2 regions of the Lysinibacillus sp. UBA6686 genome follow, and region 1 is predicted to be linked to the other one. Evidence: a T-box and tRNA genes for the amino acid it is inferred to sense, from the RefSeq annotation. Region 1 holds a T-box; the other holds one or more tRNA genes.
The links. The T-box of region 1 lies ahead of argS (arginine--tRNA ligase). A T-box ahead of a tRNA ligase gene usually reads a tRNA of that ligase, here a tRNA-Arg.
Positions count from the first base shown of each region.

Region 2: it has a tRNA-Arg gene. The T-box ahead of argS (arginine--tRNA ligase) is inferred to sense a tRNA for this amino acid. The anticodon was not compared.

Region 1 covers NZ_DKJS01000032.1:6,374-15,346, reverse strand. The annotation lists gene recQ (DNA helicase RecQ) at 1-288, opposite strand, end outside; gene B2R82_RS08015 (hypothetical protein) at 297-1,400, opposite strand; gene B2R82_RS08010 (CynX/NimT family MFS transporter) at 1,645-2,829, opposite strand; gene argS (arginine--tRNA ligase) at 2,969-4,648, opposite strand; T-box leader at 4,695-4,913, opposite strand; gene B2R82_RS08000 (sigma-70 family RNA polymerase sigma factor) at 5,121-5,672, shown strand; gene B2R82_RS07995 (helix-turn-helix transcriptional regulator) at 5,653-6,048, shown strand; gene B2R82_RS07990 (FtsW/RodA/SpoVE family cell cycle protein) at 6,035-7,273, shown strand; gene B2R82_RS07985 (hypothetical protein) at 8,048-8,422, opposite strand; gene B2R82_RS07980 (class I SAM-dependent methyltransferase) at 8,686-8,973, opposite strand, start outside.
Region 2 covers NZ_DKJS01000054.1:36,163-45,135, forward strand. The annotation lists gene B2R82_RS13975 (histidine--tRNA ligase) at 1-426, shown strand, start outside; gene B2R82_RS13980 (TPM domain-containing protein) at 622-1,386, opposite strand; gene B2R82_RS13985 (LemA family protein) at 1,386-1,967, opposite strand; gene B2R82_RS13990 (spore coat protein) at 2,130-2,744, shown strand; gene B2R82_RS13995 (amino acid ABC transporter ATP-binding protein) at 2,800-3,522, opposite strand; gene B2R82_RS14000 (amino acid ABC transporter permease) at 3,519-4,223, opposite strand; gene B2R82_RS14005 (basic amino acid ABC transporter substrate-binding protein) at 4,311-5,108, opposite strand; tRNA gene B2R82_RS14010 (tRNA-Arg) at 5,611-5,685, opposite strand; gene clpP (ATP-dependent Clp endopeptidase proteolytic subunit ClpP) at 5,996-6,586, shown strand; gene B2R82_RS14020 (HPr family phosphocarrier protein) at 6,767-7,024, opposite strand; gene whiA (DNA-binding protein WhiA) at 7,139-8,086, opposite strand; gene B2R82_RS14030 (gluconeogenesis factor YvcK family protein) at 8,152-8,973, opposite strand, start outside.

The sequences.
Region 1 (8,973 bases):
ATTCACTTCTTGTACAGATAGGGTACTGTTAATATAAGCTGCTGGAATATTTGCCGCACGTAATGCTTCCACCTGATCTTGCATCAGAGAGATAAGAGGGGATATCACAAGCGTTAAGCCCTCCAGCATAAGAGCTGGAATTTGATAGCAAATTGATTTGCCCCCTCCTGTTGGCATTACACAAAGACTGGATTGTCCTTGTAATGTTTGCTGAATAATTTGTGCCTGTCCATTACGGAATGAATCATAGCCAAAATGATGTTGTAGCATTTGTCTTGCTTGCTCCATCCAACTTTTCACTCCTCAGTAGTTAGACGAATAAGCTTATACTCGCCCTGTTCATTTTTTATCATTTCATAAAGCATCTTCGAATTTGCAAGTGCCTCCTGACCTGCAGAATTCGTCAGTAAATATTCTGTTTTTGCACGCACAACCAAACGCTGATTTATCACTTTAATGTTTTTTATAGTAGTCTTGGAAAAATTAATTTTCGCCTGTTTAGAGGCATAATAAGAGACCATATTTTTCAAAGTATCCTGTAAATCGTCTGCTCCAACAATAGATTCCATTACACTAGCGTCTTGAATATCGACAGCTGCCTTTAAATGCTTATGAAATACATCTAAAAATTGCTTAATTTCATCTTCATTATAAGCAAAAATATTTTTTCCATACTTTTCAATCACCTGTGTTACAGCAGCTTGATCCCCCTGTTCTATATAGGGGTACAAATTTTTAGATTGAGATAGTCGATCACTAACCCTCATTCCTTCCTCAATCCACTCATCTACTAGTTGAGTTATGTCTTTAAATGGCAATATGTATGGCTGTGAAACTTCGTTTTGCTGACGATTAAAGTAGATACCTACAAATTCACCATTCTCTGCCTCCAGTACAGGACTCCCTAGGGGTAATGGTTGTTCTACATCTATATAATAAGCAGCGACTTTATCACTATATTTATGGATAATGTGTGGCAATCCATCGACATAAACCGAAAGCTTATTTAAATCTCCCCTATATACTGTTGGTACCTTTACAGAAGTTTTATAGGATACTTGTAAGATGGCGATATTATGTGCTGTAGACATATAATGCACAGTCGCTTCCTTAAGCTTATTATTCGCAAATTCAACGAGGGCAATTGGCTTAGAGGCTACGAGTGCCCCATTTGTGACTATATAAAGCTTATCTTGATCCTGCCTAACAATAAGTCCTGCACCAATACCGTTTTCACCAACAACTTTTACCTCTGGCACTATTTTCTCTTCCTGCTTTGTTACCGCTTTTTCTGATTTTGTCTCTGCTTTTTTTGTCTCAAACAGTTCTGCCACTGTTTGATTACTACAGCCTGTTAATAGAATAGCTGTCGCACCCAAAATGAGCATCTTCTTCCGCATAGCTTCACCAATACTTTCTTTCAGCTTCTTTCATTATCTATCATAAACAAGGTTTATTTACGTTTCAAGTTTACATAATAATATTATTATGTACGTTATATTATAAACATATTGGCTGCTTCTTTTAATCAATTCCTTGTACCTATAAAAATTGTTTCTTTTAAAACTTTGTTATGAAAATTGACTTATAAATCGTAGCAAAAATAATTTTTAAAAAAGACATGCTTAAACAATTTCGCATGTCTTAGAGAGAACTTTTCTTTAAACGATAAGTTGTTGCCATAATGGCAAGCATAATGATCATGAAAATAGCAAAAGTCACTGTATGATTACCAGTAATATCATAGCAATAGCCGATTACAACTGGAATGATGGCGCTTATTATAAATCCGCCAGACAACACCATAGATGACCAACTATTCGCCTCCTCATTCGTTTCTGCCTCATCCAATGGCAATAATAGTCCAATTGGAAATAAACCACTTAATACGATACCGATAATAAACACCGCCATTAATAGCAACGTACCTGAGCCTACCCATAATAATGCAAATCCTAATATGCCTAAAACACCTAAGGCAAAAAGCCAAGCTATACGACTTGTCCATTTTTCCATTAGTATCGGAACTACTATGTTGCCAATCATTTGTATAAAAGACATCAATGTTAAAATGGAGCTTGCTTCACCAAGTGAATAGCCCTTATCCTGCAAAATTGGTACCAACCATGACATCACTGAAAAAAATAGTGATGTTTGTAAGCCAAAATAAATTAGAATTGTCCAAGCTCTGCAGCTTTTCCATGGATTTCGTATTACATGTTCAGACTTTTCATCTTTCCTTGATAGCTCCCGCTCCTCTTTTTGTACTAACAGAAACCACATTATCAGAGCGCTGAGTGCTAGAATTGACCAGCTACCTAGAGCTATCGTCCAGCTGCCATCAAAATGACGATAAAGAGTTACGGTTAGTGCTGCACTCAGTGTTGCGCCTGTTCCTATTCCAAATGAATAAATTCCGACAACTGTAGTGAAACGATTCGGAAATTTCTTCTTGATGTAGGCATTTAGCATTGGACCAATGATCGCAATCGCAAATCCTGCAAGAAAGCTTGTAACTACAAGTAAACCATAACTTTCTTTTAAAAAACGTAATCCATTTGCTAGGGCAAGAAGGAGAATTAAGAGTGTAATAGCTGTTTTCGTGCCCAATTTTTTTTGTAATGGTACAGCGATGGGTGCAAAGATCCCCATACAAAATACTGGTATAGATGTTAAAAAACTCATTTTCGTATTAGATATATGTAATGATTCTAATAAAACATTATAGAGTGGTCCAATGGCGGTTACTGCTGGACGCATATTGAGGGCAATGAAAAAAATACTTACAACCATTAGCACCGAGGAAGCCTTCCATTGCTTATTTATCATATTTGTTTAACCTTCTCTCTAATCTATAAATTTTACCATTATTGTCAGACCTCCGATTTCTTTCTATTCCCTTTTATCATTTTTTCCAGTACTGGTCAATTTAAACAACATCTACCACAGTGTAGTAGATGTGCTTCATTTACATTTTCTTTGGTGCTGCAATACCCAATAATGCTAATGATTCTTTTAAAATGGTAGCAACGCATTGACAGAAAGCTAATCGTGAGCCTCTAATATGATCCTCAGCTACTATTTTATTTTGGGCATAGTATTTATTAAATAAACGAGCTAAGTGTAAGGCATATTTAGCAATTTGTGACGGATCCGCCTGCTCAAAGGCATTGGAAATTACTTTTGGAAACTGTTCTAGTAGTAAAATAACTGGCCATGCTTGGTCACCCAACTTTTCAAAAGATACTTCATTGCTTTGATCATTAATTTTTTCCAAAAGGGATGATATACGTGCATAAGTGTATTGAACATATGGACCTGTTTCCCCTTCGAAATTCATCATTTGCTCAAGAGAAAACTCTATATCATGTAAACGATCATTTTTCAAATCATTAAATATAACCGCTCCAACACCAACTTGATAGGCAACACTATCTTTCTGCTCTAGCTTTGGATTTTTTTCCTCAATATTGCGTTTTGCTGTAGTAATCGCTTCTTCCAGTACCTCACCTAGTAGAACTATTTTGCCTTTACGAGTTGACATTTTTTTACCCTCTTTTAGAATCATCCCAAAAGGTACATGCTGTAAATCTTTTGCCCATCCATATCCCATTTTCTCTATAACCCTAAATAGTTGATTAAAATGTAGGGACTGTTCATTGCCAACCACATAAAATATTTTTTTAGGGTCATAGTGCTGTTTACGATAGAAAGCAGCTGCCAAATCACGAGTCGCGTAAAGTGTTGCACCATCTGTTTTAGTAATTAAACAAGGTGGCATATGTTCAACTTCCACAACAAATGCCCCATCAGATTTTATAAGTAGCTCTTTTTCTTCTAGTTCCTTGACAACCGTTGCCATTTTGTCATTGTAGAAGGCTTCACCATTGTATGAATCAAAGTGAATTCCAAGAAGTTGATAGATAGTATTGAATTCCTCTAATGATGCATCTCTAAACCATTGCCATAGAGCTAATGCCTCTTCATTCCCATCCTCCAATGCTTTAAATGCAGCTCGTGCCTCTTCATTAAGGGTTTCATCCTGCTCTGCTTCTTCATGGAATTTCACATAAATTTTTAATAATTCTTCAATCGGTGCATTCGCAATCGCTTGTTGATTGCCCCATCGTCTATAGGCAACAATTAACTTACCAAATTGTGTTCCCCAGTCTCCTAAATGGTTGATACGAATTGCTTGATAGCCATTTTTTTCGGCAATATTAGCTAAAGCGTTGCCAATTACAGTAGAACGTAAATGCCCCATAGAAAATGGCTTCGCGATGTTAGGAGAAGAAAAATCAATAACAATATTCCCTTTTGATTCCTGCTGACTTCCATATAAATGTTGTTCTACTAATATTTTAGTAAGCACCTGTTTTGTAACGATTGACTGATTAAAAAATATATTGACGTATCCTCCTATTACTTGAACATCCTTTATGATTTCACATGTCAAATTGTTTTTTATCTCTTCAGCTATACTGTGAGGTGATTTTCTACATGTTTTAGCAAGAGTAAAGCACGGAAAGGCTACATCTCCTAGCTCCAATTTTTTTGGTTTTTCTAATAAATGTTGAATTTCTTTCTCTGTAAGCTGATCCTTTAATACAACAGCAATGCTTTTGGCTATTTGTTCCTTCATGTTCATTTCATCTTCCTCCTCTAAAAAAATTAAAAAAGCTCCCGTCTCTAATAATAGAGACGAGAGCATAGTTATCCCGTGGTACCACTCTAGTTGTCATTCCAAATGACCACTTTCCATTGTTAACGAGGTGACTCCCCGATATTCTCTACTACTAATTCGAGAACCTTCTCCAAAGTGCGTTTCATTTACGGCTTCTGCATTAGGCTTCCACTATCCCTAATTCGCTTTCCAGTTATCCATAAACTACTCTCTTTTTCATTGAATTTAACTGTAATTTCAAAATATTTTACAGTAGCTATAAATGAAAGTCAACGTTTGGTTTTAAGAATACTTAGTAAGTTAGCTTGTATTCTGTTCCTCTCTTGATGCTATTAAAGTAGCTTATTCACACGCAAAGGAATTGGATATCATTAAAAAGATAAAACCGGTGCTATGTGGTACTCGTCTAATATATGAACAGGAAGGAGGTGTGAAGATGGAGGAAGTGATATCTATCAGTGGATTATCGCGAAATCAGTTGATTGAGGAGCTTATGACTGATTATGGTCAGGAAGTTCTACAGCTTGTTTATACATATGTACATGATGTCGCACTTGCTGAGGATATAACACAAGAAATTTTTATCAAATGCTATAAGGCATTATCCACTTACCAGGGAAATGCTAGTTTAAGGACTTGGTTGTGGCGTATTGCTATCAATCATTCAAAAGACTATCTAAAGAGCTGGTACAAGAAAAATGTGGATGTCACTGAAACGAATGTCTTAGCTCAAACATTAGAAACGGGAGATTTGCTTGAGCAAGTTGTAAAAAAAAGTGAGGATGAAGCATTATTTGACTTAGTGATGGCACTTCCTATCAAGTATCGTGAACTTATTTTCTTATATTACTTTGAAGAATACTCGGTACAAGAGATTGCCTGTCTCCTATCGTTAAATAAAAATACAGTCAAGACAAGACTTCGTAAAGCACGTTCTCTGTTACAAAAAACATTAGGAGGGAATCCATTTGACGGAATCACGTTTTAAAGAAGCTATGAAAAATCAATTTCAAAAAGTGCAGTTTACAGAGAGGCATCGAGAAATTATACGTAAAGGGATTCAAGTAGAATTTTCGGATCATGTGCTGTTATCAATGCTGCAAACGATGCGCTCAGGATATGAGCTCATACAACTTCTCTATGCAAAAAACGAAGAAGTAGTTCATTTTAATGAGGGGATGATTTATGCTATGCTACATCGCCTCGAACAGCAAAAACTCATTGCTAGTAAATGGCACGAAAATGAAAAGCGATATGTTCTTTCACATAAAGGGATTAAGCTACTGACAAAGCTCAATAGAGAAAGGTATGATCTCCCTTCCATTCAGCAATTATTGAAGGAGGCACGTTATGCAAACGATTAAGCAATTTATTCAACATATAAAGGGGCATATCCGTAACAAGGAGGCACATGATGCGGTTGATAAGGAGCTTACCTATCATTTAGTGAAATCGAAGCAAGCCTGGCTGGAAAAGGGATATAGCGATATAGATGCAGAACAACAGGCTGTGCGTGAAATGGGTAATGCTACAAAGCTTGGTATATCACTTAATCAGATTCATCAGCCAAAGATCGATTGGCTCCTCATTATTCCATTTTTGCTAGCGGCACTTTGCAGTTTCTTACCGCTTCTATCAGCTGAATTCTTGTTAAGAGATTTTATTATCCGCAATATCGTGATTGTTGGTGGTGGCATTGCTGCAACGATTGTCTTAATGCGGCTCGATTTTCGCAAGTTAGAGCGCTATTCCATGCTTTTTTTTGTACTTGCATGTGTACTATTTCTCATTATTTTAAATGGTAATCAGGTGATGAATGGTGTGATCTTTTTCAAAGTTGGTCCTCTTGAGCTTAAAGGATGGATGACATTGCCGCTCTTTTTAATTGCGTTTGCAGGGCTTTTCACTAAACAAAAAAAATCTTTTTGGTTACTGCTTACTCTTTATTCTATTGGTGTGTACTTCTACATTCTTTTGCCGGACATTTCATTATTCTTTACATACACAGCAATCGTAGCCTCATTATTTTATGCAAGCAACTTTTCTCGTAGGCTAAAGCTAGTATGTACTGTTGCTTTCAGTTTCCTGTTTATATGCGTAATCGGCTACTTTTTAATTGCACCATTAAAACCATACCAACTTACTCGAATGCAGACTATTTATACACCAGGATTAGAAGATGCCTCTACTATCATTTATATTTCAAAAATGATGAAACAGCTCACATGGTTTGGTACTAGTAGTCAACCATTTGCTAGTGGGGCTCATACTGATTTTGTATTACTGACGATTTTACAAACGTATGGGATTGTTGCGGGGATAGCCATTGTATGCCTTCTCGCCTTCATTATTTACCGTATAGTCCGTACACTTTCCTTCATTCAAAACGAATACGGACGATTATTAATCGTAGGAGGAATTGCCTATATAACAACGCAAATTGTTTATCATACACTAATGTTGTTTGGACTTGTACCAATTATATCAATGCCAATCCCTTTCATTAGCCATGGTGTTTTCCCAATGCTGCTTGGAAGCGTTTCGATCGGCTTGACACTTAGTATTTATCGAAGAAAATCATATATTTGATAATTGGTATTCAATAACATTCATTGGGGGTTGGAGCATTATGAGATTTTTATAGTGTCACTAATCCTTGATTTAATAATGTTTAGACTTTGGAGCATATTTCATGCTATATTATCAAGTCAACGTAAAATAATACTTGAACTTGCATTTCACTTTAGAAAACGGTGACAAAATACACAAAAAGGACTCCCCAGATTTCGGAAATTAAATTTGAAGGTTTCTTCTGCTTGGAGAATGGGGATAAAATTTAACGACCACACAACAAAAAACACTTCCGGCTCATCGTGCAGCTGAAAGTGTTTTTCTTTTGTTCCAATATAAAAAGCAACCACATTTCTGCAGCTGCTTGATTATATATATTAATTATTAAGAGCATGTTTTAAAAGATTAAAAGAAATAGTGATTAAGTTTCAAATTCGACCGATTCATGCTTACTCCCACAATGGATTTCAGTATTTCAACGTTAGGACAATGCGATTGGGCAATAATAGACTAATAACTATTATGTCCACCCATTACGGAGTGGTATTTTTATGCTTTATTTAACGATCGCCCCTCGTTAGCCATCCATGAAGCGCAATAAACAGCACTTCATCACAGAAAATGAAAAGATGGTTAAATTCTTTCATGGGAGTTGAACCAAGGTTTTTTGGTTTCTGCCTAAAAGTCATTATTTAGCGAAGTATCTCTACCTTTATCTTTAGTTTTATATCCATAGGAAACCCTTCTTCTTCTACTAGGTAAGATATGACATAAGCGCCTTCAGGGAATCCGTCAATTACTTTTTAAAACATCCATTGCTACATTTGTTTCTTTATCTAGATTTTGAATTTTGTATAAAAAGCTTTCAGTACCAGTATTTAATAAGGTTATTTTAAATGGACTATCACCAGAATGAGTAAAATAAGATTCACTTTGACCTATTGGAGATGCTATCTCTTCATCAATCGCAAGAGGATAAAAACCTCTTATTGGTACTTCTTTCTCTATATCCGCGACATCTAAGAAAACAGGTTCCTTTTTCACAACTTCTACCACTTCTTCTGATGATCCTTTTAAAGATGGTTCTTCTGTTTGAGAGGAAAATGCATTACATCCTGTTAAAAGTATAATAAAAGTACTTATACAAGCTATTATATAATTTCTCATAAATCCTCCTATGCAAATGGTTAATAACCTTATAATAATACCATAAATTACATATTATTATTTAGCGTAAATTCGCCATCTCTTACTTGATTTGACTACGAATAAATAATATGAAAAACTATCACTATCATACTCCGTTAATTCAATAAGAAAAAAAGAGCATCATACTTAATGATCTTCTACTAAAGACCTGTTAATAACAAGTTAATTTATATCTCCAATATCGTGTAACTTCCAGAGAAATACATCCTTTTATTGATTTCTTAAATCTTTTGTGCAACAACAGCTTTTGAAAATGGAAAAGTATAAAAATAACGCTTTATCTCAACGTCATTGGATACTGAATTCAATAATTCAATGTATTCAGTAGTTTTACTGAAATCAGCAATGACTAATCGACCATTTGGCCGTAAAACTCGCCACATTTCAAGGATCGCCTTCTTTCTACCCTCAACACTTTTAATGTTATGAACGACAAATTTTGAGACAACAACATCAAAACTTCCGTCTGAAAATGGAAGATCCCGAACATCAGCGTCTACGATGTCAAT
Region 2 (8,973 bases), on a different contig from region 1:
GTTGACTCTGAAATCGGAGCAATTTTAGGTGGTGGACGATACAATAATTTAGTTTCTGCTGTCGGCAATTTAAATGAACCAGGAGTTGGCTTAGCCTTTGGTTTAGAAAGATTATTATCTGTATTGAAAAGCCTAGCTTATATTGACAAAAATATATTACTGCCTCATAAAATATTATTAGCTGATGCCAACGAAGAGTTCCATCCTATGATTTTTCATATCGCTCGTGAATTAAGAAAATACTATGATGTTGACATTTATTATAATCACACTCAATTTGAAGAAATAATCCATTTTGCTCAAGAAGATAAGCATCAAATAATTGTAGAGCTTATTGGGAACCGTCCATTCATTCACTCTGTTATAGAGAATGAGACATTTAAGTTGGAAGTCACAGATATTTTGAATAGTTTAGATTTTATATAATGATTTTCGACCTTGCTTTATATATGAGTATTGCTTTAATAATTTCACGCATCAAATAATTTGAATTTTCTCTAAAATAAAAATGTACATTACTAAAAAAATTTAATTTAGTAATGTACATTTCTATTATATGCGCAACATTATATTCGGGTAGTAATGTACAATTCCCTATTTTTAATGTTACAAAGTAGCCAGCTAGAATTTACGACTTGCCCCGCCTCCAGCAGAAGAACCACCTCCAAATCCACCAAAGCCGCCTCCACCTGAGCCTCGGCTGCCAAAGCCACCGCCAAAGCCTCCTGGATAGCCTCCTCTGCCACCTGAGCGTGGTCCTCTTCCACCACCATTAGAAATAATGGAGTAAAAAACAAGGACAATGACAACAAGGACAATAATCATCCATGTTGGCATTTCTTCCTCTTCAGCTGAATTTGTAGGAGTCTCCCCCTCCCAATTGTATTCCTCTGCAACAATTTGAAATACTTCAGCATATGTTACTTTAAAGGCTTGATCAATATTACCAGCACTTGCATTAGGATAAAACGCTGTATCTAATATCCGTCCAAGTTTCCCATCTGGTAATGCTCCTTCAAGTCCCTGACCAACAGCAATTACGACATCATTATTGCCTTCACCCTGACCAAATGTTGCTAATAATAATACACCGTTATTTTTTTGTGCATTACCAATTCCCCATGAACGAATCATTTTAGTCGCATACATTTTTGGGTCCTGTCCATGAATGGATTCCACAGTGATCACCATTATTTCGGCTCCTGTCCCTTTGTCTAGCTGCTCTGAATAATGATTAAGCTCCTCTTTTACTGAAGTGGATAATACATTAGCAAAATCGTGAATATACGTATTTTTCATGGGGGTTGGCATTGCTGCATCTGCCATTCTAATCAATACAAGAAATGAGAAACAAACAATTGCAAATTGCACAATAAAACGTTTCATTATTGCTTACCTGAATTACTAAAATCAATAGATGGTGCCTTTTCAGAACCTGCTGTAGCTTTAAAATATTCCTTCTGCTCAAACCCAAACATTCCTGCAATTAAATTTCCTGGGAAACGTTTTACATTTTTATTAAAAGTTTGAACCTCATTATTGTAGTCCTCACGAGCGACTGCTAGCCGGTTTTCCGTTCCAGCTAATTCATCCATTAATTGTCTAAAATTAGCATCTGCCTTTAAGTTTGGATAATTTTCTACCACAACAAGCAATCGACTAAGTGCGCCATTCAGTGCATCATTTGCAACCGCTTGCTCCTCTGGACTACGTGCATTCCCCATTTGTGAGCGTGCCTCCGAAATACTAGCAATAATATCTTGCTCATGCTTAGCGTACCCTTTTACAGATTCCACTAAGTTTGGAATTAAATCATAGCGACGCTGAAGCTGATTTTCAACCTGGGCCCATTTTGAATCCACACTCTCCTCCGCTGTAACAAGGCTGTTGTATTTAGGGATAAATAGTAAAGCTAATAGCACTAAAATAATAATGATAATACCAATTGGTCCAAGAACTTTTTTCAAATGAAATTCCCTCCTTTACACACTTACTTTTCCTTACCTCTAATGTGCTGCAAAAAAAACATCTCTATTCTACATATATGCAAATGTAGTTATAGCGTATGAAATATATCTAATTAGACATACTAAATACTGCAACAAAATAACATTTAGGAGGCGTTTTTTTTGTCACAATCATTTCACAATGAATCAGCTAACCAACCATCATTCAACCAACAACAAAGTCTAAATCATGGTGGACATGAAGTTATGGACATGCATGAAACACTTGGCGAAATCATTGCTGGTATGAATCAATCCATTATTCTACGTCCACATGTTAAGGACCCTGAGTTACTTAGTATTTTGGATCGCCAATATAACTTCACTTTAGGGATGTATAACACTATTGTGGAATCTTTTAAAACTGGACATGATCCATCGGTTCCAACTGGACGTTACCAAATGGAGACAGGCAATAACTTTACTTATGGATTAAATCCTGGGCAACCTAAAAAACCAATGCAAAATGCAAATGAAATGAATGATGAAACAATTTCTGGCTTCTTATTAGGTGCCCAAAAAGGTACAGCCAAATGTATGACGGCTGCTGCAACTGAGACTACAAACCCTGTTGTTCGTCGTGTTGTTGCAGATAGTATTCCCAACTGTATTGAAATGGCATACGAATTATCTATTTACCAAAATAAACATGGCTACTATCAAGTACCTCAATATTCGCAACAAGATATGCGTACAATACTTGATTCATTCGGTACAACTACAAATCCTCTTCATTAACAAAAAAGCAGTCTCACATGTGATTTAAATCACCTGAGACTGCTTTACTTTTAGGTTATAAAACTTTTCCTAAAAATGCTTTTGTTCGTTCATTTTGAGGATTTCCGAAAATTTCCTCTGGTGCTCCTTCTTCCACAATATAGCCACCATCCATAAAGACCACACGATCGCCTACCTCACGTGCAAAGCCCATTTCATGTGTAACGACAATCATTGTCATTCCTTCAGCTGCTAGATTCTTCATTACATCTAATACCTCTTTTACCATTTCTGGATCAAGTGCTGACGTCGGTTCATCAAAAAGAATGGCTTTTGGTTTCATTGCTAAAGCGCGAGCAATAGCTACTCGTTGCTGCTGACCACCTGAAAGCTGTTCAGGGTAGTTGTATGCCTTACTATCTAAACCAACCTTCTTAAGAAGCTCATGTCCTAATGCTTCTGCATCGGCACGACTCATCTTACGAATTTGCATTGGTGCCATTGTCACATTATCAATAACCGTCATATGCGGGAATAAATTGAATTGTTGAAACACCATGCCCACTTCTGCACGTATTGCATTTATATTTGTTTTAGGATCATTAATCTTCACATTTTCAATATAAATGGCACCATCTGTCACTTCTTCGAGCATATTAATACAGCGTAAAAAGGTACTTTTTCCTGAACCAGATGGTCCTATTACACAAACCACCTGTTTTTCTTGTATTTCATAATCAATACCTTTTAATACTTCCAGCTTGCCAAAATATTTGTGTAAATTCTGAATTTTAATCATCGCGCTTCCCGCCCTTCTACCTTACGAGGGACATAACTATTACTGAATCGCTTCTCGATAAATGCCACAATTTTTGTTACACCATACGTTAAAACTAAATATAATAATGCTGCAACAATGTATGGCTCCCAGAATCGGAAGCTAGCTCCTGCTACTACTTTACTTGCATATAAAATATCTGGAGCTGCAATAACGGTTACTAGAGAGGAATCCTTTAATAGCGCAATGAATTCATTCCCTAACGGTGGAATCATTCGTCTAAATGCCTGTGGTAAAATGACTTTTCTCATCGCTTGGTTATGTGTTAAGCCAAGTGATCGAGCTGCCTCCATTTGACCTTTCGCAATACTTTGAATGCCGGCACGGAAGATTTCTGCATTATAGGCTGCACAGTTTAATATAAGTGCCGTGATCCCTGACACCATATAGCCTAAAGAGTGTCCAAAAATCGTAGGTATTACGGCTAAATGAATTAATAAAATTTGCACTAGCATTGGTGTTCCACGGAATAAATCAACATAAAGCTTACATGGCCAATAAATCCATTTTTTCGTTGATAATTTTCCGAGCCCTAAAAATAATCCTAAAAAAATACCACCAAAATAACCACTGAGTGTCAAAATTAGTGTTACGCCAATACCACGTATAAACATATCTCGGTAGTTCCAGACTATGTCCCAGCGTAAGTCAAAGATGTCCATCCGAAAACCCCATTTCCCCTAAAAAGTTACGAAAAAATATGAAGCCGCTAGCATAAGGCTATGCTAGGGGCACCATTCATTCTTTTCTTACTTAAAGTCTGAGCCAGTAATCTCTTTTAATTTACCGTTCTCTTTAATCTTTTGTAGACCCTCATTTAATAGGTTTAAGAGCTCTTTATTTCCTTTTTGAACCATGAAGCCATAATATTCTTTATCAAATGCATCATCTTCTATTACTTTTAGTTTTTGATCTGGATGTGCTTGGATATACTTGTTAACTACTGCATTATCACCGATTGCAGCATCTACATTGCCATTTAGCATTTCTTGGATAGCAACTGGTTGATTTTCAAATGCCATAATATTTGTACTAGCATCACCCTGTAGCTTTTTCGCTGCTGTATGTCCAGTAGAATTGATTTGTACGGAAACCTTTTTATTTTTTAATTCTGCCAGTGATTTAATCTTTGAATCTTCTTTTACTACAATAAATAATTGAGATTCATGGTATGGTTCTGTAAAGTCGAATGATTGTTTACGTTCTTCTGTAATTGTAATTCCGGATGCCCCAATATCTGTTTCACCATTTTTAATTGTTTGGAATACAGGCTCCCAGCCAATATTTTGCCATTCTACCTCAAAGTTCATTTCATCTGCAATAGCCTGCAAAATATCGACATCAATCCCTACTATATTCCCCTTATCGTCAATCGATTCAAACGGAGCGAAAGTAGCCTCTGTACCTACCTTATAAACTTTTTTACCGCTTCCGCCATCCTCTGCCGGTGCACTACCTGATGATTTATCTTCCTTCGTGCCACATCCTGCTAGAGCTAGCATTAGTGCTGCCACGAGCATAAGTAACATAGATACTCTTTTTTTCATAGCATTTCCCCCTAAAATAAGTTTTTCCGAAATACGACTTCATTTTTCACAATTCGGAAATGTTAGACTATTAGGTCAATTATAGTAACATTATTGCTAATAGACAATAACTTTTCGTATAAAAGTAATTATTTTTTCATAAAAATTTATTTCCATGTGTTTTTTTAGCAAAAAACGGTATGAATAATTGAAAATAGCATTAAAAATGAATATTTATACATCAACTAATCATGCCAAAATTAGATAGTTTTGGGCAAAAAAAAAGAATCCCCTCAGATAGGATTCTTTTTTTCGACTAGATGGCTAGTCCTCACGTACAGTATGTCCACTAAAAAATAATTTGGAGTTGTTGCTTTTTTGAAGGTTTGAATGGAACAAATACGGGAATAATGCCAATTAGGGCAGTATTTCCACTATTTTCCCTTCTTTCTCCACTAAGCAGGCTGCTAAACTACTTATTAGGAGAATCGAGCTATAAAAGGTAATAAAATAATCAATAAAATGGCGCCCTCGGAGGGAATCGAACCCCCAGTGCAAGAACCGGAATCTTACGTGTTATCCATTACACCACGAGGGCAATTAAACACAAAAAAAAAGTACTCACTCTAGGCTTTATGAAAAGCATGATGTAGATAATCCTCATTTTTTGAAGCATACCCGCAAAATAGTGTACCGTACTTTAATCTATGACCTTAACTATTATACAAACGTATTGCCAACAATTCAACTATAGAATGCAAAAAACAATTTATTTTTTTTATTTCACTTTAGCAGGGTTAATATTTGACCTTCCCTGACTATAATGTGTATGATAGGGATACAGCTGAAATACAACGGAAGTTTTCAGCAAGAGTATTCGAATTTAGTTTTATTAAGGAGGATTTAACATGAATTTAATTCCTACAGTTATTGAACAAACAAGCCGTGGTGAACGTGCATATGACATCTATTCACGACTACTAAAAGACCGCATCATCCTTTTAGGAAGTGCGATTGATGACAACGTGGCTAACTCAATTGTAGCTCAGCTTCTATTCCTACAAGCTGAAGATCCAGATAAAGATATCTCACTTTATATTAACTCTCCAGGTGGATCAATCACTGCTGGTATGGCTATCTATGACACAATGCAAATTATTAAGCCACAAGTACAAACAATCTGTATTGGTATGGCTGCATCTATGGGAGCATTCTTACTTGCAGCAGGTGAGCCTGGTAAACGATTCGCTTTACCAAATGCAGAAGTAATGATTCACCAACCATTAGGTGGCGCACAAGGTCAAGCAACTGAGATTGAAATCGCTGCTAAACGTATTTTATTCCTACGTGAAAAATTAAATGGTATCTTATCAGAACGCACTGGGCAACCGCTTGAAGTCATTTCAAGAGATACAGATCGTGATAACTTCATGACAGCTGAACGTGCAAAAGAATATGGCTTAATCGACCATATTATGGACCGTAGCGACCGTAAATAACAAAGTACAGACATCTCAGATTTAGTTCTGAGATGTCTTTCTTTATTTTAACGCTCTATCCGTCATTTTGTCATTTTCATCCGTCACTTTGACATTTCTATCCGTCACATTAGCTCCGCTATCCACCATTTTCGGTAAATAGAACACAAAAACTGCCCAATTATTGGACAGTCTTTATATTTAATCTTCTTTTTCGATTAACTCTGCCAATGCTGTAACCGCTTGCTCAGCATCGTTACCTTCACTGCTTAAAACTACTTCTGTTCCTTTAGCAATAGCTAAGCTCATTACACCCATAATGGATTTAGCATTAACTTTTTTCTCATCCTTCTCAAGAAAGATATCTGCACTAAAGCGATTTGCTTCTTGAACAAATAATGCTGCTTGTCTAGCCTGTAGTCCTAATTTTAATTTGACTTGGACTCTTCTCTCGGTCATTCTCAAAACTCCCCTTTACTACCGTTCATCTTATTAGTTTTATCTTACCTTACTTACTAGCAAAAGAACAATATGTGTTTACGCATCACATTCATACCTGAAAAGTATGAAAACTTAACCACCAATCTTTTCTCCACGTCTTAATGCATCCGCTATTTCGTCGATTTTCCGTAAACGATGATTGACACCTGATTTACTAACCGTTCCGCTTGATACCATTTCACCCAGTTCTTTTAGGGTGACATCTTGATATTCTACTCGTAAACGTGCAATTTCTCGAAGCTTTTCTGGTAATTGATCTAGGCCAATGGAATTTTCAATAAATCGAATATTTTCAACCTGACGCAATGCAGCACCTATTGTTTTATTTAAGTTTGCTGTCTCACAATTAACAATACGGTTAACGCTATTCCGCATATCTCGCAATATACGGACATCCTCAAATTTCATCATTGCCTGATGTGCTCCTACAATATTAAGAAAATCAGAAATCTTTTCTGCCTCTTTTAAATAGGTCACAAAGCCCTTTTTCCGTTCTATTGTTTTAGCATTTAGATCAAATTCATTCATAACATCCATTAAAGCCTCGCCATGCTCTTTATATAACGAATAAATCTCTAAATGGTAGGCTGACGTTTCTGGATTATTAACAGAGCCGCCTGCTAAAAATGCACCTCGTAAATATGCTCTTTTTTGACCACTCTTTTTAATAAGCTTTGGAGAAATCGTATGATTGAATTGAAAGTCGTCTGAGATGATTTCTAAATCAATTAGTAGCTCGCGCGCACCATCTCTTACACGGCAAATATATACGTTATTTTTTTTCAAACGCATTTTTTTTCGAACAAGTAACTCTACATTATATGGATACAACTTTTTCATAATCGTATAGAGTCTTCTTGCAATTGCAGCGTTTTCAGTTTGTACGTCTAAGCTTAACTGTTTATTCGCAAAGGATAATGAACCATTCATACGAATTAGGGCAGATACTTCTGCTTTCATACAATGATTGTCCGCTTCTATTTGCGTTAATTCTTTTTTTGTTTCAGAAGCAAAAGACATATCACGTGCCCCCCTTTCAACTTCAGTTCTATGTATATGCCATCTTATCATATACAATAAGCGCTTTATGATTGTATTTTTGGATTGTTTACTTTTTGTTTATAAATATTTGCGTATTCTACAAGCCATTTAGCAACGTTTGTCGCATTATGACGAACCGTCCCATCTGATCGAATTGTAGCAATATCTCGCTTAATAACCTCTAATCCCATACTTTCAAGTTTTGCCACATCAAATGTTACAGGTTCCGCACATTCTTCCTTATAAAGCTCCTGTACAGGATGTGGTAATTTCTCTTCATTTACTAAAATAGAATCGATAAAGGAAGCGCCAACATGTTCGTAAATTGCTTTTACATGATCTCCTGCTGTATAGGAAATGGTTTCACCTTTTTGAGTCATTAAATTACAAACATAAATTTTTCTTCCTTTAGCTCTTACAACAGCTTCACCAATTTCTTTGACAAGCAGGTTAGGTATAATACTCGTATATAAGCTACCAGGACCAATTAAAATATAATCCGCACGCTGGATTGCTCGTATTGCCTCTGGTAACGGTTTCACATTTTCAGGCACTAAAAAAACACGACTAATGCGTTTTGTAGCCGTTGGAATTTTAGATTCACCTTCGATTGTAGAACCGTCCTCAAGCTCTGCATGTAAATTAATTTTTTTATTGGCAGCTGGTATAACACGACCATGGACCTTTAACACTTTTCCCATTTCACTAATGGCATGGTTAAAATCACCTGTAATCTCTGTTAAAGCAGTGAGCATTAAATTGCCTAATGAATGCCCTCGTAAATCTTGTGATGCCGAAAAGCGATATTGAAACATTTGCTCTACAAGTGGCTCAACATCCGATAATGCAGCAATAACATTTCGGAC